Regions from separate parts of the Conexibacter stalactiti genome, predicted to be linked through region 1. Evidence: riboswitches for the same ligand, from Rfam matches in the RefSeq annotation. Region 1 holds a riboswitch; each other region holds the start of a gene.

Evidence for each region. A riboswitch is a leader RNA that binds a small molecule or an ion and turns the genes downstream of it on or off. The one in region 1 is predicted to bind cyclic di-AMP.
Region 2: it holds a riboswitch for cyclic di-AMP, as region 1 does, so the genes downstream of both, R7226_RS06430 (M23 family metallopeptidase) here and R7226_RS19220 (peptidoglycan-binding domain-containing protein) in region 1, are expected to answer to the same signal.
Region 3: it holds a riboswitch for cyclic di-AMP, as region 1 does, so the genes downstream of both, R7226_RS08085 (hypothetical protein) here and R7226_RS19220 (peptidoglycan-binding domain-containing protein) in region 1, are expected to answer to the same signal.
Region 4: it holds a riboswitch for cyclic di-AMP, as region 1 does, so the genes downstream of both, R7226_RS29250 (NlpC/P60 family protein) here and R7226_RS19220 (peptidoglycan-binding domain-containing protein) in region 1, are expected to answer to the same signal.

Annotation. Positions count from the first base shown of each region.
Region 1 is NZ_JAWSTH010000057.1:4,860-10,222, reverse strand. It holds gene R7226_RS19225 (amino acid deaminase/aldolase) at 64-1,263, opposite strand; cyclic di-AMP (ydaO/yuaA leader) riboswitch at 1,454-1,621, shown strand; gene R7226_RS19220 (peptidoglycan-binding domain-containing protein) at 1,759-2,715, shown strand; gene R7226_RS19215 (acyl-CoA dehydrogenase family protein) at 2,792-3,946, shown strand; gene R7226_RS19210 (metallopeptidase family protein) at 3,986-4,642, shown strand; gene R7226_RS19205 (helix-turn-helix transcriptional regulator) at 4,648-5,363, opposite strand, start outside.
Region 2 is NZ_JAWSTH010000010.1:83,447-88,809, reverse strand. It holds gene R7226_RS06445 (GuaB3 family IMP dehydrogenase-related protein) at 1-596, shown strand, start outside; gene guaA (glutamine-hydrolyzing GMP synthase) at 583-2,214, shown strand; gene R7226_RS06435 (hypothetical protein) at 2,242-2,439, opposite strand; gene R7226_RS06430 (M23 family metallopeptidase) at 2,468-3,772, opposite strand; cyclic di-AMP (ydaO/yuaA leader) riboswitch at 3,822-3,985, opposite strand; gene rplM (50S ribosomal protein L13) at 4,131-4,565, shown strand; gene rpsI (30S ribosomal protein S9) at 4,565-5,363, shown strand, end outside.
Region 3 is NZ_JAWSTH010000015.1:4,915-10,277, reverse strand. It holds gene R7226_RS08105 (hypothetical protein) at 1-233, shown strand, start outside; gene R7226_RS08100 (glutamine synthetase family protein) at 313-1,656, opposite strand; gene R7226_RS08095 (winged helix-turn-helix transcriptional regulator) at 1,707-2,120, opposite strand; gene R7226_RS08090 (carboxymuconolactone decarboxylase family protein) at 2,168-2,716, opposite strand; gene R7226_RS08085 (hypothetical protein) at 2,877-3,140, opposite strand; cyclic di-AMP (ydaO/yuaA leader) riboswitch at 3,147-3,287, opposite strand; gene R7226_RS08080 (TraR/DksA C4-type zinc finger protein) at 3,471-3,815, opposite strand; gene R7226_RS08075 (c-type cytochrome) at 3,946-4,443, opposite strand; gene R7226_RS08070 (DNA polymerase III subunit alpha) at 4,514-5,363, opposite strand, start outside.
Region 4 is NZ_JAWSTH010000145.1:4,152-9,514, reverse strand. It holds gene htpX (zinc metalloprotease HtpX) at 1-712, shown strand, start outside; gene pspAB (PspA-associated protein PspAB) at 716-1,288, shown strand; gene pspAA (PspA-associated protein PspAA) at 1,388-1,666, opposite strand; gene R7226_RS29255 (PspA/IM30 family protein) at 1,663-2,451, opposite strand; gene R7226_RS29250 (NlpC/P60 family protein) at 2,541-3,224, opposite strand; cyclic di-AMP (ydaO/yuaA leader) riboswitch at 3,227-3,374, opposite strand; gene R7226_RS29245 (DUF3352 domain-containing protein) at 3,474-5,084, shown strand; gene R7226_RS29240 (cell wall-binding repeat-containing protein) at 5,146-5,363, shown strand, end outside.

The DNA.
Region 1 (5,363 bases):
CTCAGGGTCGAGTCGAGGGTGAGAGTCGCCCGTCAGGTGCCGCCCCGGAGGCGACATAACGTCTCAGAGGAAGCTCTGGCCCTCGCCACGGTAGGTCGGCACCGTCTCGACCACGTGCTCGCCCTCGATCAGGTGCAGCTCCGCGAACCGCTCGCACATCTCGCCGGCCTTCGCGTGGCGGAACCAGACGCGGTCGCCGACGCGCAGGCTGCCGGCGGCGGCGCCCAGCAGCGGCGTCTGCACCTCGCCGGCGCCCTCCTGGCTGTCGAGCTTCAACCCCGCCGGCAGCAGCGGCCGCGGCAGCCGTGCGCGGTCGGCCGGACCGGAGGCGAGGTAGCCGCCGCCGAGCGCCGTCGCGACGTGCCGACCGGGCCGGCGCACGACCGGCAGCGCGAACAGCGCCGCCGGCAGCGGCGAGAAGCGCGTGTAGGCGTCGAACAGCGTCGGGCCGTACAGGCCCGATCCGGCCGCGATCTCCGTCACGGCGGGCTCCGCCGCGGTCGTCTCGATGCTGCCGGTGCCGCCGCCGTTGACGAACTCCAGCGGCGCCACCGCCTCCACGGCCGCGACGATCGCGGCACGCCGCTGCGCCAGCTCGCGCACCGAGGCGCGCTGCATCGCCCGCACCGCGACCCCTCTCAGCGGATTTCCGGGCGGCCGGTCGCCGACGCCCGCGATCTGCGACTCGTAGGCCATGATCCCGACCAGCCTGAAGGCCGGCCGTGCGACGATCGCCCGCGCCAGCGCCGCCGCCTGGGCCGGCGTGTGCAGCGGTGAGCGCTTGGCGCCGATGCGGATCCGCCCGCGCAGCGGCCGCCAGCCGGCGTCGGCGTCGATGCAGAGGCGGATCGGGCCAGCCCCGCCGACCGCGCGCTCGATCAGCTCCAGCTGGGCGAGATCGTCGACCATCAGCGCGATCCCGCCGTCGTCAGCCCGGCTCGCCAGCGCCCGCAGGGCGGCACGGTCGACCGTCGGGTAGGCGACGACGAGGTCGCGCAGGCCGTGGTCGGCGAGCCACAGCGCCTCCGGCAGCGTGAACGCCAGCGTGCCCTGGAAGCCGGGATCGGAGGCGAGCGTCCGCTCCAGCAGCGCACGGCAGCGGATCGACTTGCTCGCGAGCCGGATCGGCCGCCCGCCGGCCCGTCGCAGCAGGTCGCGGGCATTGGCGCCGTACGCGTCGAGGTCGACGGCGGCGAACGGCGGGTCGAGCGCGGCGGTCGCGCGATCGAGCCGCGCCAGCTGCTGCTCGGGGGAGGCTGCCACGGCCCGGCACGATAGCGCCCGGGCGCCCGGTTGGCTCCATAAACCGTTTTTCCAGGGCGTCATAAACGGCGGTTTCAAAGGTCACCGCTTCATAACGCGCGCCTACGCGCGCGATGCGTCCAGTTTCAGCTGGTCGGATCCATAACCGGTCGACATCGCTCCGCAGCCCTTGCTAGCCTGCTCGCGTCGTTCAAGAACCCAGCCGAATCCCCAGCGTCGCAACCGCCGGGGAGCGGGGGAACCAAAGAGTCCGCCTTCAACAGGACTCAGGGGCGAATCGTCGTAAGGGATACGACGTAGCGCTGCTCTTTCTGCGCGAGCCCGTCAGCTAACCCCGCAGGCGCCCGAAAGAGAAGGGGTTGCACCTTGTCGTTCACTGCTGTGCTGTCTGCCAAACGCATGTCTGCGACCGTTGTCGCGGCAGCGGCAGCCGCGCTGCTCATCTCGTCTACAGCGTCGGGCGCCGCGCTCGGTAGACGTACGCTCACGCAGGGCATGAGCGGCCAGGACGTCCGCGTCCTCCAAGACTTCCTCACCAGAGCCGGCTTCTCGACGCCCGTCGGCGGCGACTTCGGTCCGATCACGTTCGGCAACGTCAAGAAGTTCGAGAAGAGAAACGGCCTCGCGGTCGACGGCGTCGTCGACGCCGACTTCGTCGCGAAGCTGCGCGCGATCGCCGACCCGAAGGGCGCGAGAACGACCACCGCGCCCGGCGCGACGGACACGACCACCATCGCCGCGCCGACCACCACCACCGCGCCCAAGGGCCGCGTCGGCCGCACGCTCGGCGCCCGCGTCCTGAAGAAGGGCATGAGCGGCCAGGACGTGCGCGTGCTGCAGGACTACCTCGGCCGCGCCGGTTTCACGGCCGGGATCGACGGTTCCTTTGGCCCCGGCACGCTGCGCCTCGTCAAGCGCTTCCAGCAGGCGCAGGAGCTGCCCGTCACCGGCGTCGTCGACGCGACCACGGTCGCCTCGCTGCGCAGAATCGGGGACACCACCAGCGCCGGCGGCGCCGACTTCGATATGACGACGGTCGCCGCGCCGGTCGGCAGAGCGAAGCTGCTCTCCAACGGCCTCGCCGTCGCTCCGTCCGACGCTCCGCAGGTCGTCAAGGACGTGATCGCGGCCGGCAACGAGATCGCGACCAAGCCGTACGTCTACGGCGGCGGTCACGGCAAGTGGCAGGATCGCGGTTACGACTGCTCCGGCTCGGTCAGCTACGCGCTCCACTTCGCCGGTCTGCTGGAGGAGTCGATGCCCTCCGGCAGCTTCAACAACTGGGAAGAGTCGGGCAGAGGTCAGTGGATCACGACCTACTCCCACGGCAGCCACATGTACATGGTGGTCGCCGGGCTCCGCTTCGACACCAGCGGCGCTGACCCGTCGCGCTGGCAGACCGAGACGCGCTCCTCGAGTGGCTTCACGGCTCGCCACCCCGCCGGGCTCTGAGACAGCCTGCTCAGGCGATAGGCGACAGTTCACGTATCGGGGGCCTCCACGGGAGGCCCTCAGTACGATCGGCTGCATGTCCGCACTTGCCGATGCCTACGCCCTCTCCGACGAGCAACGCGACTTTCGCGACACGATCCGGAAGGTCGCCCAGGAGCGCGTGGCACCGCGCGCCGCAGAGATCGACGCGAAGGCCGAATACCCGTGGGACCTGCGGGAGCTGTTCGCCGAGCTGAACCTGTTCGGTCTGCCCTTCGAGCCTGAGCACGGCGGCACCGGCACGGGTGTCCTGATGCTCAACATCGCCGTCGAGGAGATCGCGAAGGCCTGCGCCTCGACCGCGCTGATGCTGATGGTGCAAGAGCTCGGCACGCTCCCGATCAAGCTGTTCGGCAGCGACGAGCTGAAGGAGCGCTTCCTGCCGAAGTGCGCGACCGGCGAGTGGACTCCCGCCTTCGCGCTGTCGGAGCCGGAGGCCGGCTCCGATCCGGGCGGCATGATCACGAAGGCCGTCCGCGACGGCGACGAGTGGATCGTCACCGGCACGAAGAACTGGATCTCGAACCTCGGCGTCGCCGACTTCTACATCGTCTTCGCCGTCACCGACCCGACGGCCGGCCACTCGAAGGGCATCAGCGCCTTCGTCGTCGAGAGAACCCGCCCCGGCTTCTCCGTCGGCAACTACGAGCACAAGCTCGGCATCAAGGGCAGCCCGACCGGCCAGCCGATCTTCGACGAGGTGCGGATCCCGGCCGGGAACCTGATCGGCGAGGTCAACAAGGGCATGCATGTCGCGCTCGGGACGCTCGACTACTCGCGTCTCGGCGTCGCCGCGCAGGCGCTCGGCATCGCCCAGGGTGCGACCGACTACGCCGCCGCCTACGCGCGCGAGCGCAGACAGTTCGGCAAGTCGATCAACCAGTTCCAGGGGATCCAGTTCAAGCTCGCCGACATGGAGACGCAGACGGCCGCCGGCCGCGAGCTGCTCTACCAGGCCTGTGCGAAGGCCGATCGCGGCGACGCCGACCGCGGCAAGTACTCCGCGATGGCCAAGCTCTTCAACTCCGACAACGCGATGCGCGTGACGGTCGAGGCGGTCCAGATCCTCGGCGGCTACGGCTACGTCAACGAGTACCCCGTCGAGCGGATGCTGCGTGACGCGAAGATCACGCAGATCTACGAGGGCACGAACGAGATTCAGCGCGTCGTCATCGCCCGCTCACTCCGGTAACACGCACTCGTCGCGACCGGCTACCGTAGGTGCACGCCCATGCGTGCACCTACGCCAAAGCGCATCCTCTTCGCCGCCTTCGTCGCGCTACTGATCGGCATCGCGGTCATAACCCTCTACCAGGGGTTCGCGACCGACTACCCGATGCGGCTGTTCCAGGGGATCGCGGTCGCGGCTGCCGGCGTGGTCGTCGTCGCCTTCCTGATGTCGCTGATCACCGGCCCGCTGGCCGGCTGGCGCGACCCCGAGAGCGACGAGGAGTTCGACGAGCTGGTCGACCGCAGCGAGCGGCTCGCGCGCGAGGGCTCGTGGGGCGAGGTCGACGACGACCTCTACGGCGACGATGATGACGACGACGAGGACGACCTCTTCGACCCGTGGAACGAGGAGGACTTCCAGACGATCGTGCGGCGCGCCGTCGACGAGCTGCCGCTGGAGTTCCACCGCGCGCTCGAGCATGTCGCGATCGTCGTCTCCGACGGCGGTCGCCGTCGCGGCGCCTACGGCCTGTACCACGGCGACACCGTCGCGCGCGATGGCTTCGCCGACCGCATCATCATCTACCGCGACACGCTGCTGCGCGACTTCGGGCACAACCCCGACCTGCTGCGCGCACAGGTGACCCGCACGCTGCGCCATGAGCTGGCGCACCACCTCGGCTGGGACGAGGACGGCGTGCGCGGGCTCGGGCTGTAAGACGCCTACGCCGGCGCCAGCGCGCCGGCCAGCTCGCGCCGCGAGCGGATCCCGAGCTTGCGGTAGGCGTTGGTGAGGTGGACCTCGATCGTCTTCGGCGTGACGTAGAGCGCCTGCGCGATGTCGCGGTTGGAGCGGCCGGCGGCGGCGAGGTCGACGACGCGCCGCTCGCTCGCCGTCAGCGCCTCGACGCCGGCCAGCGCGTCGGTGCGCGGTCGCGCACCGGCCGCGTACAGCTCGCCGCGGACCTGCTCGGCCAGGCCCGCCGCCGCGCAGGCGCTCGCCAGCTCCAGCGCCCGCCGCAGCGGCTCGCGCGAGGCGGCCGGCTCGCGGCCGCGCCGCAGCGCGCCGCCGTAGGCGAACAGCGCCTTCGCGTGCTCCAGCCGCGCGGCGCTGCCGGCAAGCACGTCGACCGCGTCGCGCAGGTGGTCGAGGCCCTCCTCGCGCTCGATCGTGCCGAGGATCCGCAGCGCCCGTCCATGCCACCACGGCGCGCCCCAGCGCTGCGCGCGGGCGAGGTCGTCGCGCGCCAGCTCCAGCGCCCGCTCGCGCGCGCCGAGGCGGTCGTGCGCGAGCGCCGCGAGCGACCGCCACGGCAGGCCGGGCGTGCTCGTGAAGCGGCCGTCGAGCTGTCTGAGCGCGTCCGCGGCGACGATCGCCTGCCCGGGATCGTCCTCCGCGATCGCCAGCTCCATCCGCGCGAACCAGTTGTAGCGCAGCG
Region 2 (5,363 bases), on a different contig from region 1:
CCGGCCTCCACCTGATGCGCACCGGCGCGGCCGGCGTGCTCGTCGGCGTCGGCCCCGGCGCGATCTGCACGACGCGCGGCGTGCTCGGCATCGGCGTCCCGCAGGCGACGGCGATCGCCGACGTCGCGGCCGCCCGCTCCCAGCACATGCTCGAGACCGGCGACTACGTCCGCGTGATCGCTGACGGCGGCATGAAGAACGGCGGCGACGTCTCGAAGGCGATCGCCTGCGGTGCCGACGCGGTCATGCTCGGCTCCGCGCTCGCGAAGGCCTATGAGGCGCCCGGCCGCGGCTACAACTGGGGCATGGCGACCTTCCACCCGACGCTGCCGCGCGGCACGCGCGTCAAGACGGCGCAGAACGGCTCGCTGGAGGAGATCCTCACCGGCCCCGCGCGCGAGAACGACGGCATGTTCAACCTGATGGGCGCGCTGCGCACGTCGATGGCGACCTGCGGCTACCGCGACATCGCGGAGTTCAACCGCGCGGAGCTGATGGTCGCTCCGTCGCTGCAGACCGAGGGCAAGTCGCTCCAGCGCGACCAGCAGGTCGGCATGGGTTCCAACGGCCGCGCTGTCGCCCTTGTCAACGACTGACGGGCTCACCACCCACCTCCCGACCGGCGCCACGGCGTCGGTCGCGGCAGGCGAGGTCGTCAGCGACCCGCATGTCGACGCCGAGCAGGTCGTCGTCCTCGACTACGGCGGCCAGTACTCCCAGCTGATCGCGCGCCGCGTGCGCGAGTGCGGCGTCTTCTCCGAGCTGCTGCCGCACCACGTCGGCGCCGCCGAGGTCGCGCGCCGCAGACCGAAGGGCCTGATCCTCTCCGGCGGCCCCGCCTCCGTCTACGCGCCGGACGCGCCGAGACTGGAGAAGGAGCTGCTGGAGCTCGGCATCCCCGTGCTCGGCATCTGTTACGGCATGCAGCTGCTGACGACGGAGCTTGGCGGTGAGGTGCAGGGCGCCGAGGTCGGCGAGTTCGGCCGCTCGAGGCTGACGGTCACCGAGCCGGGCCGCCTGCTGGCCGGGCTGCCGGCCGAGCAGACCTGCTGGATGTCGCATCGCGACACGGTCTTCGCGCCGCCGCCGGGCTTCACCGCGCTCGCCTCCTCGACCGAGTCGCCGGTCGCGGCGCTGGAGTCGACCGAGCAGCAGATCTACGGGATCCAGTTCCATCCCGAGGTCGTCCACACGCCGTACGGCCAGGACATCATCACGCGCTTCCTGGAAGAGATCTGCGGCTGCGCGCGCACATGGTCGGCCAGCTCGGTGATCGACGACCAGCTGGAGAAGATCCGCACCCAGGTCGGCGACGGCCGCGTCATCTGCGCCCTCTCGGGCGGGGTCGACTCGTCGGTCGCCGCGCTGCTCGTGCACCGCGCGATCGGCGACCAGCTGACGTGCGTCTTCGTCGACCACGGCCTGATGCGCAAGAACGAGGGCGAGCAGGTCATCTCGGCCTTCCGCGACCACTACAAGGTCCCGCTCGTCGCCGTCGACGCCGAGGAGCGCTTCCTCGGCCGCCTCAGAGGGGTCACCGACCCGGAGGCGAAGCGCAAGGCGATCGGCGAGGAGTTCATCCGCGTCTTCGAGGAGGAGTCGGCCAAGCTCGCTGAGGGCGGCGCCAGATTCCTCGTCCAGGGCACGCTCTACTCGGACGTGATCGAGTCGGGCGGCGGTACCGGCGCGGCGACGATCAAGTCGCACCACAACGTCGGCGGCCTCCCGGACGACCTCCAGTTCGAGCTGGTCGAGCCGCTGCGCGCGCTGTTCAAGGACGAGGTCCGCGCCGTCGGCGCCGAGCTCGGCCTGCCGGAGCGGCTTGTCTGGCGTCAGCCGTTCCCCGGCCCGGGTCTCGCGATCCGCGTCGTCGGCGGCGAGGCGACGAGAGCGCGTCTGGACACGCTCCGCGACGCTGACGCGATCCTCCAGGACGAGATCCGCAGAGCGGGCCTCTACCGCGAGCTGTGGCAGTCGTTCTGCGTCCTGCCCGACGTCAGAACCGTCGGCGTCCAGGGCGACGAGCGCACCTACGGCTACGTCGTCGTGATCCGCGCGGTCACCAGCGACGACGCGATGACGGCCGACTGGGCGCGGCTGCCGTACGACCTGCTGGAGCAGATCGCCTCGCGCATGATCAACGAGATCCGCGAGGTCAACCGGGTCGTGCTCGACATCACGAGCAAGCCGCCCGGCACCATCGAATGGGAGTAGCGCGCCCCGCGAGGGGCGCGCTGCGCGCTATCTGTTGAGGGGCTTGCCGCGCTCGTCGCGCGGCACGTCCTCGGGCTGCGGCGACTCGCCGTCGAGGTAGCCGCCCGGCCGCTTGCGACCTTCCGGGTGGAAGGTCGAGATCAGCAGCACGATCACGGCGAGCGCAACGACGGCCAGCCCCACCCAAGCGAGGATGCCCGTCGCGGTTCCGTCGAGGTCGGTCACAGGACCAGAGTAGAGCGTCCGGCGAACATCAGCCGGCTGCCGCCCACGTCTTCAGCGTCGCGAGCGGGTCGCTGGGGCTGCCGCCCGAGTACCAGCCCGGCGCGCTCCAGATCTCGAAGTGCAGGTGACACGCGGAGGCGCTGCCGGTGTCGCCGGCGTAGCCGAGCAGCTGGCCGGTCGCGACGCGCTGGCCTCTGCTGACGACCGCGGGCGCGCGGAAGTGGGCGTACATGTGGTCGTCGCCGGAGGCGGTCGAGCCGATCACGACGTAGTTGCCGGCGTTGCCGTGGTACGCCTTCTGCTTGATCACGCCGCCCTGCGCGGCGACGATCGGCGTGCCGCACTTGGCCATCACGTCCTGGCCCTCGTGCGAGTGGCCGCTGCGGCCGGCGCCGAAGCGCGCGGCGCTCTGGCCGAAGTTGTACGTCCCCTGCACGGGGAAGACGGCGCCGACGAAGGTGAAGCCGCCGATCCGCTGCGAGCCGGTGGGGGCGGGGGAGCCGCCCTGCGGCGCCGCGCCGCCGGCGACCGCGCCGCTGTCGGCGGAGAAGACGGTGCGGGCGCTGGCGTCGGTGCTGACCGAGACGCGCACGTCATATCTGCCGTCGAGCGCGAGCGCGCCGGCGCTGTTGCCGCGGCCCTCCCACGTCAGCGTCTGCTGCTGCTCGGGCGCGGCGGTGCGCGTGTCGCTGAAGACGGAGAGGCCGTCGTCGCTGCGCACCACGTCGATTCGGACGGCGACGGGCGCGCCCGCGTGCGAGATGTAGGCGACCTGCGCGGCGGAGACGCCCTTGCCGGCTCTGCTGGTCGAGATGCCCGCGTCGAGCTGAGCGATCCCGGCGACTGGCGCGAGCACCGGGGCGGGCAGCGTTGCCGAGACGCTGGAGGCGGCCTTGACGACGCGGATCGAGACGGTCTTCGACTGCGAGGCGACGCCGGCTGCGGTCGCGACGACGACCTGGCCGCTCTTGGCGGTGCTGGGGACCTTCACGTCCAGCTGCGTCGCGCTCTTCCCGCTGACGCGCACGCGCGCGTCGTCCTTGGAGCCGCGGCCGCCGAGGAAGACGACGGCGCTGGCGCCGTCGAGCTGCTGGCCGGAGAGCGAGACCGTCCCGCCGCGCTCGACGGTGCCGGGCGCGGGACAGCCGGCTCTGCACGCGATCGCGGCGATCGACGGCTGCGCGGCGGTGGCCGGCGCGCTCTCGGAGAGGGGAGCCGCGGCGGGCGCGGAGGGGACGGTGGCGGCGCCGCCGGCCTGCGCGAAGGCGGCGGGTGCGGCGGCGGTGGCGACGACGGCGGCCCCGAGGAGGGCGGCGGCGAAGGTCGTCTTCACGACAGGACGGGGTGTAGACGACCCCATTCCGGGCAGCATCGGGACGCGATGCCCCTTTCTTGACGGCCTACGGGGTTAGCTGACGGGCTCGCGCTGAAAGGGCCGCGCTACCGAGCGCCTGTGCTCGGATTCGCCCCAGCGGCGACGTCGGACGACGCCACCGCCATGGATCCCCCGCTCCCTCCGGCAAGAGGGATTCGGCAGGCTTATGGAACGCCGGCCAGTATACGGACGCCTCCGACGGACGCGACCCCGACCGAGCGCGCGTGCGCCCTCGGCAGACTCGCCCGACACGATCGCGTCGCGTTCTCTATAGTGCTCACCCCGCCGCGCCACGGTGCGCGGCCCTTTTCTTGCCATGAGAACTTACGTCGCCAATCCCACTGACCGCGAGCGCAATTGGCTCGTCGTGGACGCGAACGGGCAAACGCTCGGCCGCCTCGCGACGCAGATCGCCGATGCCCTCCGCGGCAAGCGCAAGCCCACCTACACCCCGCACGTCGACACTGGCGACTTCGTCGTCGTGATCAACGCCGAGAAGATCTCGGTGTCGGGCAACAAGCGGGCCGACAAGCGCTACTACCGGCACACCGGCTACCCCGGCGGCCTTCGCTCCCGCACGCTCGAGGAGATGCTCGAGCGGCGGCCGGAGGAAGTCATCCGCATCGCGGTCAAGGGCATGCTGCCTCGCAACCGCCTCGCGCGCAAGCAGCTGACGAAGCTGAAGGTGTACGCCGGTCCGGAGCACCCGCACGCAGCCCAGCAGCCGCAACCGATGGAGATCGAAGCCTAGTGTCCGACGTCGAGCAGCCTGAAGACGAGCAGCGCAACCCCGCGGGCGAGACGCCCGAGGAGCCCGTCGAGGCCGCCAGCGAGGCGCCTGAGCCCGCCGCCGAGGGCGAGCAGCCCGCTGCTGAGCAGCCCGCTGCTGAGCAGCCTGCTGCTGAGGAGCCCGCTGCCGACGAGGCTGCCGAGCAGCCCGTCGCCGAGTCCGGCGACGACGAGGCGGCCGAAGAGGAGATCCCGGAGACCCCGCGCGTCAAGCCGGAGATCCCCGGTGCCGACCTCGTGCCGGACATCGTGCTCGACGGCGAGGCGCGTGAGGAGGACGAGGACGAGGACGGCGAGACGACCGCTTCGGCCGATTCCGACTCTGACGAGGAGCAGGAGGCGCAGCCGATCGCCGACGCGGCGATCAGCCTCGCGTCCGGTGCTCGCTACACCGCCACCGGCAAGCGCAAGACGGCTGTCGCGCGCGTGATCCTGAAGCCGGGCACGGGCGAGTACACGATCAACGGCAAGCCGCTGAACGACTTCTTCCCGCGTCCGACGCTCCAGCGCAACATCCGCCAGCCGCTCGAAGCGGTCGGTTACGAGGAGCGCATGGACGTCATCGCCAAGATGCACGGCGGCGGTGTCTCGGCGCAGGCCGGCGCGCTGCGTCACGGCATCTCGCGCGCTCTGCTTCAGGCCGACCCGAACCTTCGTGGCGAACTGAAGAAGCGCGGCTTCCTCACGCGTGACCCGCGCGTGAAGGAGCGCAAGAAGGCTGGCCTCAAGAAGGCCCGCAAGCGCCCGCAGTTCTCGAAGC
Region 3 (5,363 bases), on a different contig from region 1:
TCGGCGGTCTGATCATCGAGACGACCGGCCTCGGCAGCACGCCCGCGTTCGGCTGCCCGCAGGCGGCCGGCGTCGCCAGAACCTGGCTGAAGCGCTTCAACGCGTACCAGCAGGTCGAGAGATTCTCCGTCAGAGGGGTCGCCTACCGCTGCAAGGTCGTCCCCTTCGAGGTCAACATCAACTGCACGAGCAACAGCACGCTCGTCGCGTTCAGCGCGCCGACCGGCCACTGATCGCACGCTGCTGCGGGCGGCTTCGGCCCGGCCGCGCGCCCTTGCGGGTGCGCGACCGGGCCGGGCCCGTGCAGCCTTGCTAGAGGACCGGCAGGTAGCGGTCCAGCTCCCACTGCGTGACCTGCACGCGGTAGTCGTCCCACTCCTGCCGCTTGATCTCCACGAAGCGGTTGAACATGTGCTCGCCGAGCGTGCGCAGCACCAGCTCGGAGTCGGCGGTCAGCTCGATCGCCTCGCCGAGCGTCGAGGGCAGCTGCTCGATCCCGAGGCGGCGGCGCTCGTCGGGCGCGAGGTGGTAGAGGTTCTTCTCCATCGGCTCCGGCAGCTCGTAGCCGTGCTCGATCCCCTCCAGGCCCGCCTGCAGCAGCACCGCGAACGTCAGGTACGGGTTGCACGCCGGGTCGGGGCAGCGCAGCTCCATCCGCGTCGTCTGCTCCTTGCCGGGGTGGTACATCGGCACGCGCACGAGCGCGGAGCGGTTGCGGCGCGACCAGGCGACGTAGACCGGCGCCTCGTAGCCCGGCACCAGCCGCTTGTAGGAGTTGACCCACTGGGCGAAGATCGCGCTCATCTCGCGCGCGTGACGCAGCTGGCCGGCGATGAAGGCCTTCGCGACGTCCGACAGGTAGTACTGGTCGTTGGGGTCGTAGAAGGCGTTTCTGCCGTCCTTGAAGAGCGACAGGTGGGTGTGCATGCCCGAGCCGTTCTCGCCGAACAGCGGCTTCGGCATGAAGGTCGCGTGGAGGCCGTACTTGCGCGCGTACTCCTTGACCGTGATGCGGTAGGTCATGCAGTCGTCGGCCATCTTCAGCGCCGAGGCGTAGCGCATGTCGATCTCGTGCTGCGAGGGACCGACCTCGTGATGGGTGTACTCGACGTGGATGCCGAGCTGCTCGAGCGCGAGCACGGTCTCGCGGCGCAGGTCGGAGCCGGCGTCGAGCGTCGTGAGGTCGAAGTAGCCGCCCTCGTCGATCGGCGTCGGGTCCCTCGCGTCTCTGAAGTAGAAGTACTCCAGCTCGGGGCCGACCATGAAGTCGTCGAAGCCCATCGCCTTCGCACGGTCGAGCGCGCGCCGCAGCACGTGGCGCGGGTCGCCCTCGTACGGCGTCTGCTCAGGCGTCTTGATGTCGCAGTACATGCGCGCGACGCCCTGCTCCTCCGGCCGCCACGGCAGCGAGGCGAAGGTCGAGGCGTCGGGCAGCGCGATCATGTCCGACTCCTCGACGGCGTTGAAGCCGGTGATCGAGGAGCCGTCGAAGCCCATCCCGCCCTCGAAGGCGTCGGACAGCTCGCTGGTGTTGATCGAGAACGCCTTCAGCTGACCGAGGATGTCGGTGAACCAGAGGCGGATGAAGCGGATGTCGCGCTCCTGCACGAGACGCAGCACGTCGTCAGGGGTAAGCGGCGGCGCGGCGTCAGTCATGTCGAAGGGCTCCTGGGGTCAATTTCGGGCGTGGCGACGGGAATTGGAGCCTACCGCGACGGGGCGTCGGCACAGCCGGGCAGCCAGCGTTGGGCCCACGACTCCAGCGCGGCCAGCGCCGGCTCCAGCTCGCGTCCCATCGGCGTGAGCGCGTACTCGACCCGGGTCGGGGGCGCCGGCGGGGGCGGCGAGACGGTGCGCGCGACGACGCCGCGCGCCTCCAGCTCCTTCATCCGCTCCGACAGCAGCCGGTCCGACAGCTCCGGGACGGCGTTGGCGATCTCGCTGAAGCGCTGCGGCGAGCGGTTCATCAGCACGCGCACGATCGCGCCGGTCCAGCGCTTGCCGAGGAACTCGATCGCCTCGTGGTAGTGCGGGCAGCAGGCGTCGGCGGCGCTGTCGGCACCGGCGGGGTCGCCGGCGGCGCATGCCGCGTTCCGCTCCGATGCCTGCTCGACCGCCATCGAGCACAGCTTACGCCCGCATCGGCCCCCTGGCCATGCGGGCGATGTCAGGCGGCGCGCAGCGTGCGCGACTGCTCGATCGAGCCGTCGACCGGCACCTCGCCGGCGACGTTGACCATCGCCGCGAGCGATTCGAGCGCGACGGTCGCGATCGCCTCGAGGATCTCCTCGTCCTCCCAGCCCAGCTCGCGCGCCTCCTCGTGCAGGTGCAGCGGCGGTCTGCCGTCGACGACGAGCGCGCGCAGGTAGCGCAGCAGCGCCGCCTCCTTCGCGTCGCCGGAGTCGAAGTCGCGTGCCAGCGCGACCTCGTCGAGACCGAGGCCGGCGGCGCGGGCGGCACGCGAATGCATCGCTATGCCGGGCTGTGAGCCGCGCTCCTCCGCGACCGCGAGCGCGATCCGCTCCAGCGTGGCGGCGGAGAGGTGGCCGTGACGCAGCTCGCTGCGAAAGCGCGCGTAGCCGCGCAGGGCGGCCGGGGAGCCGGCGAGGGCGCCGACGAAGTTGGGCAGTTGGCCGCCGGTCGCCAGGGCGCCGCGCAGGACAGGGACCGAGCCTTCCGGTGCTGTGAGGTCGTCGTGGATCTGGAACCGACTCATCGGAGTCTTCATGGCGCGCACCCGGGTCGTAGAGGTTCTCGCCCCCCTTATACGAGCGGGACCTAAACCCAGGCTCACGGTTCCTTTTGCGCCGGCTATGGGGGCGGACGGCCGATTGCGCTCGCCCCTTGTCGCGCCGGCTCCACGGCCAGCGCGTTTGTCAGGCGCCGGAGGCGGTGAGGATGGCGACGAGGATCAGGAAGACGCCCATCAGCACCGCGTACATCGCGGCACGGTCGGGACGGCTTCCGGCGATCCGCTCGCTCGCGCGACGGGGGCGATGACGACGCGCGGTCGTCTCGTACTCGTAGTCATGACGGCGGGTCGGCGGCGGCGCGACCTGGCCCCTGATGACGATCGTGCGGCGCTCGCCCTGCTGGCTCGCGCTGCGACCGGCGCGTGACGGCGCCTCTGCGGTTGGCATCTCTGTCGGTCCTCTTTCTCGAGCTTGCGGGGTTAGCTGACGGGCTCGCACCGAAAGAGCGGCGCTATGCGCGGACGCGCGATTCGCCCCGTTGTCGTGGGTCCCCCGCTTCCCGTGCGGCAGACGGGAATTCAGCGGTATGACACGGCGATCCTACCAACGGCTTGCAGATTCTGACCTGCATCCGGTGGATCTTATGGAAAGCCTCGGTCGGAAAATGCGGGCTTCTTGTGGCACGCGGCCTCAAGCGGGCTGCACGGGCGCCGATGACGCGGCGGTGGCGCGTGCGCGCGCGGCCAAGCGGCGCGCGAGGCACCTGGCGCCGGCCGCTCAGCTGCGCTCGTAGGCGGCCTGTTCGGCGACGGTCCGCTCCGCCCACGGGACCGCTTCGAGGCGCGCGTCGGGGATCGGCTCGCCGCTCTGCACCGAGCGGCCGTAGCTGCCGTCGGCGAGGCGCTGTTCGGCGCGTTCGATCGCCGCCAGCTCCTCGCGCAGCTGCTCGACGAAGCCGGCGTCGCGCTCCCGCTCGAACAGCTCCGTTCCACCGTCGGCGAGATGCTGGTCGAGGTGCGTCAGCTCCTGCTTCTCGCCGCCGGGCGGGATCAGGCCGGCCAGCTCGCGCTCGACGCGAGCGCGTTCGCGGGCCAGCAGCTCACGGGCATGCGCGGTGTCCATGTCGGCGAGGGTACCCGCGCGCGCGGCAGGACGCACGCGCGGTGCGACGCACTCGCGGTGTGACACACGCGCGGTGTGCGCACTCGCGGCAGGGCGCACGCGCGGCCGCGAGGCGGCCGCCGCGCGGGCGTCAGCGGCCGGCGGTCGCGCCGACGAAGGCGGCGACGGCCTCGGCCTCGGCGCCGGAGTAGATGCCGGCGGGCATCGTGCCGCCGCCGCGCTGGCGGCCTCTGACGATCGCGTCGTAGGTCAGCTCCTGCGGCGGCTTGAGCACGTCGAGGTTCGGACCGACCTTGCCGACGGCCTCGGCGGCGGCGAGCGTGTGGCAGTTCGCGCAGCCGGTGCCGAACAGCGCCCGCCCCTCCTCCTCCTGCTTCGTCAGCTCGATCGTCGTCCCGTTTATGTGGGCGTCGGCGCTGTCGCGGTCGCCGAATATGAACAGCGCCGGGACGGCGATCCCGACAGCGACGTAGAAGACGGTGAAGGCGATGACGGCGAAGGTGCGGGCGCCGGGCTTCTGCGACTGGAGCGTCGCGCGCACGCCGCGCGGGCCTCCGCGCACGGCGAGGAAGAAGAGCCCGAGTCCGACGACCACCCAGAACGCGAGAAACACCACGGTTGCGAGCATCGGAGCGACCCTATCCGGAACCCACCATGGAATGGAAGGGCGAACTGTTGTGTCGCGTCAGCGCGCGCTCTCAGCGGCTGCGATTGCGGCTGCGCCCCCGGCCGAAGTTCATCGTCTCAGGCGCGACGCCGCGGAAGTCGCGCGCGGAGCCGCCGCCGGCCGCCGCGCGCTGCTGCTCGTGCTGCTCGATCGCGTGGCGCTCGGCCTCGTCGAGCGGCGAGAAGTCCTTCGCGATCACCTTGCCCATGCGCGCGTCCGGTATGTCGAGCGGAGCGATCCGCGCCAGCAGGATGCTGATGCCGCCGCCGGCCGCCGGCAGCCGCTCCAGCGTCCCCTCCACCAGCACCAGCGGCTCGGTGCGGACGGTCAGGCGTCTGGTCTCGTACAGCTCCGGCCGCACGACGAGGTTGACGGTGCCGTGCTCGTCCTCGACCAGCAGGAAGACGATCCCGCGCGCGGTGCCCGGCCGCTGCCGCGCGACGACCATCCCACCGAGCTTGACCGTCGCGCCGTGCGGCAGCGACGCCAGCTCGCGGCTGGTGACGACATCGCGCGGCAGCCGCGGGCGCAGCAGTCTCAGCGGGTGGGCGCGCGCGGTCAGCCCGGTCGTGTCGTAGTCGGCGAGCATCCCGTCCCAGGCGCCGAGCTGGCGCAGCTCCGGCGCCCCCGGCAGCTCCAGCGGGAGCGCCAGCTGCGTGCCGCCCGGCACGCGGCGGCCGGGCACCGCGACGCCGAGCCGCCACAGCGCGACGCGGCGATCGCCGCCGGCGAGCACGTCGCAGGCGCCCGACCAGGCGAGCGCCTCCAGCGCAGGGCGACCGGCGCCTGCGCGCGCAGCGAGGTCGGCGACCTCGCGGAACGGCCCGCCGGCCCGGCGCGCGGCGACGAGCGCCTCGGCGTCGTGCGGCTGCACGCCGCGC
Region 4 (5,363 bases), on a different contig from region 1:
GCTCGCCCTGCACGCGATGGGCGCCCGCGAGGTCTCGCCCCAGGAAGCGCCGCAGCTGCACGCGATGGTCGAGCGCCTGTGCGTCCAGGCCAACCTGCCCAAGCCGCGCGTCGCCGTCGCCAACACGCCGATGCCGAACGCCTTCGCGATCGGCCGCTCGCCGAAGAAGGCGACCGTCTGCGCGACGACGGGGATCATGGACCTGCTCTCCCCCGCGGAGCTCGAGGGCGTGATGGCGCACGAGCTGACGCACGTGCAGAACCGCGACGTGATGGTGATGACGATCGCCGGCTTCTTCGCCGCGATCGCCTCCTACATCGTCCAGTTCGGCTTCTTCTTCGGCGGCGGCTCCAGCGACGACGACGACGGCCCCGGCTTCATGGTCGTGATCCTCGTCTCGGTCGTCGTCTACATCATCTCCTTCCTGCTGCTGCAGGCGCTTTCGCGCTACCGCGAGTTCGCCGCCGACCGCGGCGCGGCGATCATCACCGGCCGCCCCAGCGCGCTCTCCTCGGCGCTGATGAGAATCTCGGGGACGATGGACCGCATCCCCCAGCGCGACCTGCGCGCCTCGGAGGAGCTGGCGGCCTTCTACATCTTCCCGCCGCACGCGAAGAACTCGCTGATGGGCCTCTTCTCGACGCACCCGCCGATGGAGAAGCGGATCGCGGCCCTGAGCCGGCTCGAGTCCCAGCTGCAGGGCAGCGCGTAGTCCATGGGCCTGTTCGACATCCTGACCGGCAAGCGCAGACTCGCGAGACCTGCGCCGGACCGGCTGTTCGCGATGACGACGGCGAACGTCAAGTTCGAGACCGAGCTGGGGATCCACAGCCGCGGCAGAGCCGGCATCGTCTTCCAGGCGCTGGCGACCGCTGACTTCGAAGGGATCGTCAGAGAGATGGTCGAGGTCGTCGAGGGCATCTCCGACGACTCCGACACGAAGGTCGAGTCGAGAGACGACGAGTACGGCTACCGCTGGATCGTCCTCAGAGACAAGGACTTCGACGATCTCGTCGTCGGCATCAACGCCGTCAGCGGCGCGCTCGAGGCCGGCGGCTACGGCGACCGCATCCTCTGCGCCGTCTTCGGCTTCCAGGACTCGTCCGGCAGACCGCTCTACTGGATCTACAACTACAAGCGCGGGGCGTTCTACCCCTTCGTCCCCGCCGGCGGCGCCCAGCAGCGCGACAGCGAGTCCGAGCTGCGTCTCAAGGCCCAGGTCGGCGCCGAGCTGCCGATCGAAGCCGAGCTCGAGCGCTGGTTCCCGCTCTGGGGCATCCCGATCTGAGCTGGAAACGCGGAGCGCCGGCACGAAGGCCGGCGCTCGGGGCTGCGGGTTCGACGCCGGCCGAACCCGCGACGGAATCGGCGCCAGCCGATTCCGCGGTCAGCCCGGGATCAGGCCCTCGCCCGTGAACTCGTGGCGGGCCTCTTCGTAGGAGGTGTCCGCCGGCGGGACGATCACGTCGGAGCCGTGCAGCTCGTCCGCGGCGAGCGGTGTGCCCTCGCCGCGGATCAGCTCGACGATCTGCGCGAACAGCGCGAGGAACTTCGGCTCGTCCTCGGCCTCGGCCGCGGCGACCGCGTCGTTGTCGAGCTGGTTGAGGCGGTCAGCGACCTCGTCGGCCAGCTTGTACTGGCCCTCGCCCGAGATGCGGACGATCATGCCGGCTTCTCCGTGCCGGCCGGAGCGTCCCCGGCGGCCGTGTCGCCGGCGCCCAGCTCCGGCGCGGGCGCGCTGCCACCGCCGAGCTCGGCCTTCAGCTTCTCCAGCTCACTGTCGACCGCTCCGCCGGAACCGAGCTGCGCCAGCTGGCGGTCGATGTCGTCCGTGCCGTCGCCGAGCTGCGTCAGGTCGTCGAACGCCCCGGCCTTCTCGAGCTCGTCCATCGCACCCGCGCGGGCGCGCATGTTCTCGGTCTTGTCGAGCGCGCGCTGCATCGCGAGGCCGACGTCGGCCATCTCCTCGCCGACACCGGTCGCCGCCTCGGAGATCCGCACCTGCGCCTCGGCCGCGGAGTACTGCGCCTTGACGACTTCCTTCTTGGAGCGGAACGCCTCGATCTTCGACTGCAGCTTCGCCTGGTTGTCGATCATCGACTGCTGCTGCTGCTCGAGCTCGGCGATCTGCGTGTCGAGACCCTGCAGCTCGCCCTGGATCGCGGCCTTGCGCTCGAGCGCCGTGCGCGCGAGCGGCTCGTTGCCGGCCGCCAGCGCCTGACGCGCCTGCGTGTCGAGCTTGACGACCTGCTGCTCCATCTTCTGCGACTGCAGCTGAAGGCGCTTCTTGGACGTGACGACGTCCGCGAGCCCCTTCTTCACGTTCTGCAGCAGCTCCATCTGCTTCTGGTAGCTGTACTCCAGCGTCTCTGAAGGATCCTCTGCCTTGTCCAGCAGCTTCGAGATCTTCGACTTGACGACGGTGGAGAAGCGCCCGGACAGGCCGGCCATTCAGGATCCTCCTAGGACAGGGACGTGGATCAGAAGATCAAGCCTACCGAGCGAGGCTCGCCGCCGAAGGGCGGCGAACCGTACGGAGCTCAGAAGTTCTCGGGGTGGCGCGACTTGAAGCCGCGCGTGGAGTACTTGCCGGGCCGCCAGCGCGGGCCGGACTCGCCGGGACCGCTGGTGTCGAGCCGCAGGCCGGCGATCACGACGAAGGCGTGACCGGGGTTCGTGTAAACCGTGATCCACGTGCCTCTGCCGGATTCCTCCCACGACATGAAGCTGGAGGAGTCGAGCGGGCTGTCGAGCAGGCCGGCGCCGTTGAGCGCGTAGGAGACCGTTCCGGAGCAGTCGTAGCCGGCGGCGCGGAAGCTCTTGTGACCGCCGCCGTAGACGTACGGCTTGCCGAGCAGATCGTTGGCCGCCCAGACGGCCTCCTGCACCTCGACCGGAGCCGCCGCGGGGGCGTACGCGATGCCGTCTCTGAAGACGGCGCGGGAGCCCGGGACGGTCGGACGGGTGTCGGCCGGCGGGACGTAGTCGGCGCTGGCGCCGCCGCCGCTGCCGACAGGCGGAGCCGCCTCCTGCTCTTGCGCTTCTTGGACCTGCGGGGCGGCGGCAGGGGCCTTCTTCTTCTTGGCCGCCTTCTTGCCCTTGGGGGCTCTCGTCGTCGCCTCGCTCGTGACGCCAGCTCCGCCCGAGACCGCCGCGTTCGCCGCGGGGGCCCAGGTGGCCGTGACCGTCATGAGACCCAGCGCGACCAGGGTCCGTGCGCGCAACAGCTTCCTCTTTCGTCGGCCTCCGGGGTTAGCTGTCGGGCTGGCGCGGAAAGAGCCGGCGCCTCCCACGGATGTACCGCGGAATTAGCCCCAAACGACTTGGGTCCCCCGGTCCAGGGCTTCGGGCCCCGGATTCGGCGTTGGGCGGCATCCTAGGGATCGCTCCGGCGTTACGTCAACCCTGCGCGAATATGGAAATTCCCGCGTATTGCGGTCTGATGTCGTCGCGGGCCCCTAGGATTCCGCCGCATGTCCCTCTCTCATCTTCTCTTTAGGCGCCGGACGCGGCCGTTCGCCGCCGCGGTGCCGCTGCTGCTCGTGACCTGCACCCTGGCCGCCTGCGGCAGCGAGGAGGAGCAGAAGGCCGCCGCCCCCACCGACGGCCCCGCGACGCTCGCGCCGTCCAACGCGATCGCGTACGGCGAGGTGCTCGTGCGCCCCGAGGGCGACGTCGAGGAGGGGGTCCTCACCGCCGCGAGACGGATGCTGCGCGTGACCGATCCCGGCAGAGAGCTGCGGCGCCTGCTCGACGAGGGACTCGAGGAGACCGACAGAAACTTCTTCTCCGAGGAGATCGACCCGTTCCTCGGCGACTCGATCGGCGGCTTCCTGCTGATCGAGAACCCGGCCGAGGCGGAGTCGCCCGACGGCGCGGTGATCATCGAGGTCAGAGATCAGGCGGCGGCCGAGAGAGCGCTTGCGAGAGACGTCGACCCGGCCGACAGAAGAGCGACCTACGAGGGCGTCGAGTACACCGTCGACGCTGACGACGGCTCGGCCTACGGCTTCGTCGACGACTACCTCGTCGGCGGCACCGAGGAGGGCTTCAGAGCTGCGGTCGCCGCTTCCAGAGGCAGATCGCTGGCCGACGAGGAGCGCTTCACCGACGCTGCCGACGGGCTGCCCGAGGACCGCCTCGCGTGGGGCTACGCGGAGCCGCGCATGATCGTCGAGCTGCTGAGAGAGCAGGCGCTCGCCGATCCCGAGCTGAGAGGCGCGCTCGAGGGCCAGGAGGAGCAGCTCGACAGAGCGCTCGGCAGCGAGCCGATCACGATGGCGCTGACCGCGCGCGCCGATCAGGTCGTCTTCGAGTTCGCCTCCGGCTCGGCCGAGCTGCCGACGGCCGGCGACAGCGCCGTCGCGCTCGGCGATCTGCCGGGCGAGGCGTGGGCCGCGCTGGCCGCGCCGCTGGACGGCGAGACGATCACCCAGCAGCTGAGACAGTCGGAGGTCTACGACATGGCCGCGACCGAGGTCCGCAACCTGCTCGGCCTCGACCTCGACGCCGACCTGCTGGGCTGGCTCGACGGCGTCGCCGCGTTCGTCGGCGGCACCTCGCTGACCGACGCCGCGGCCGGCATCGTGCTCGGCTCCAGCGACCCCGCCGCGACCGAGCGGGCGGTCGACGGGATCGAGCGCTTCGCCAAGCGCTCCGGGCTCTCGACGACGCCGACGACCGGCGGCGGCCACGGCTTCCAGCTGCACTTCCCGCAGGTCCCGCAGCCGCTGGCGCTGCTCGCCGACGGCGACAAGCTCGCGCTCGGCCTCGGCGTCGCATCCGCGCGCGAGGCGCTCGATCCGGAGTCGCCGCTGTCGGAGACCGAGCCGGGCAAGTCGGCGATCGAGTCGCTCGGCGACGGCTACGAGGCCGGCTTCCTGCTCGTGCCGGGGCCGCTGATGTCGCTGCTGGAGGGCTTCGGCGTCGATCAGGATCCGGACTTCGCCGAGATCCGCAGCTACGTCTCGGCGTACAGATCGATCGTCGCCGGCACCAAGCAGGACGGCGATCGCGTCTCCGCGAAGCTCGTGCTCAACCTGCAGGACCCCGACGACGACGCGGGCGACGACACGACGCCGTGACGCGGGCGCTTCACAATTGATCGACTCGGTCCGGCGAGCGGCGGGCTATGGTGCGGGGCCGATGTTGCGCCGCCGCCTCGCCCTCGCCGGACTGCTGTTGTCACTGACGACCGGACTCGCCGCCTGCGGCGGCGGTGACGACGACGGCGGCAAGACGACCACGATCGTCACGCCGCAGATCGGCTCCAGCGGCGACGAGCCGGAGGCTGTGCAGCAACTCGGCTTCCCCGGCTTCGCGACGAAGAACACGACGCGCGTCGGCGGCTCGGACTCGATCGC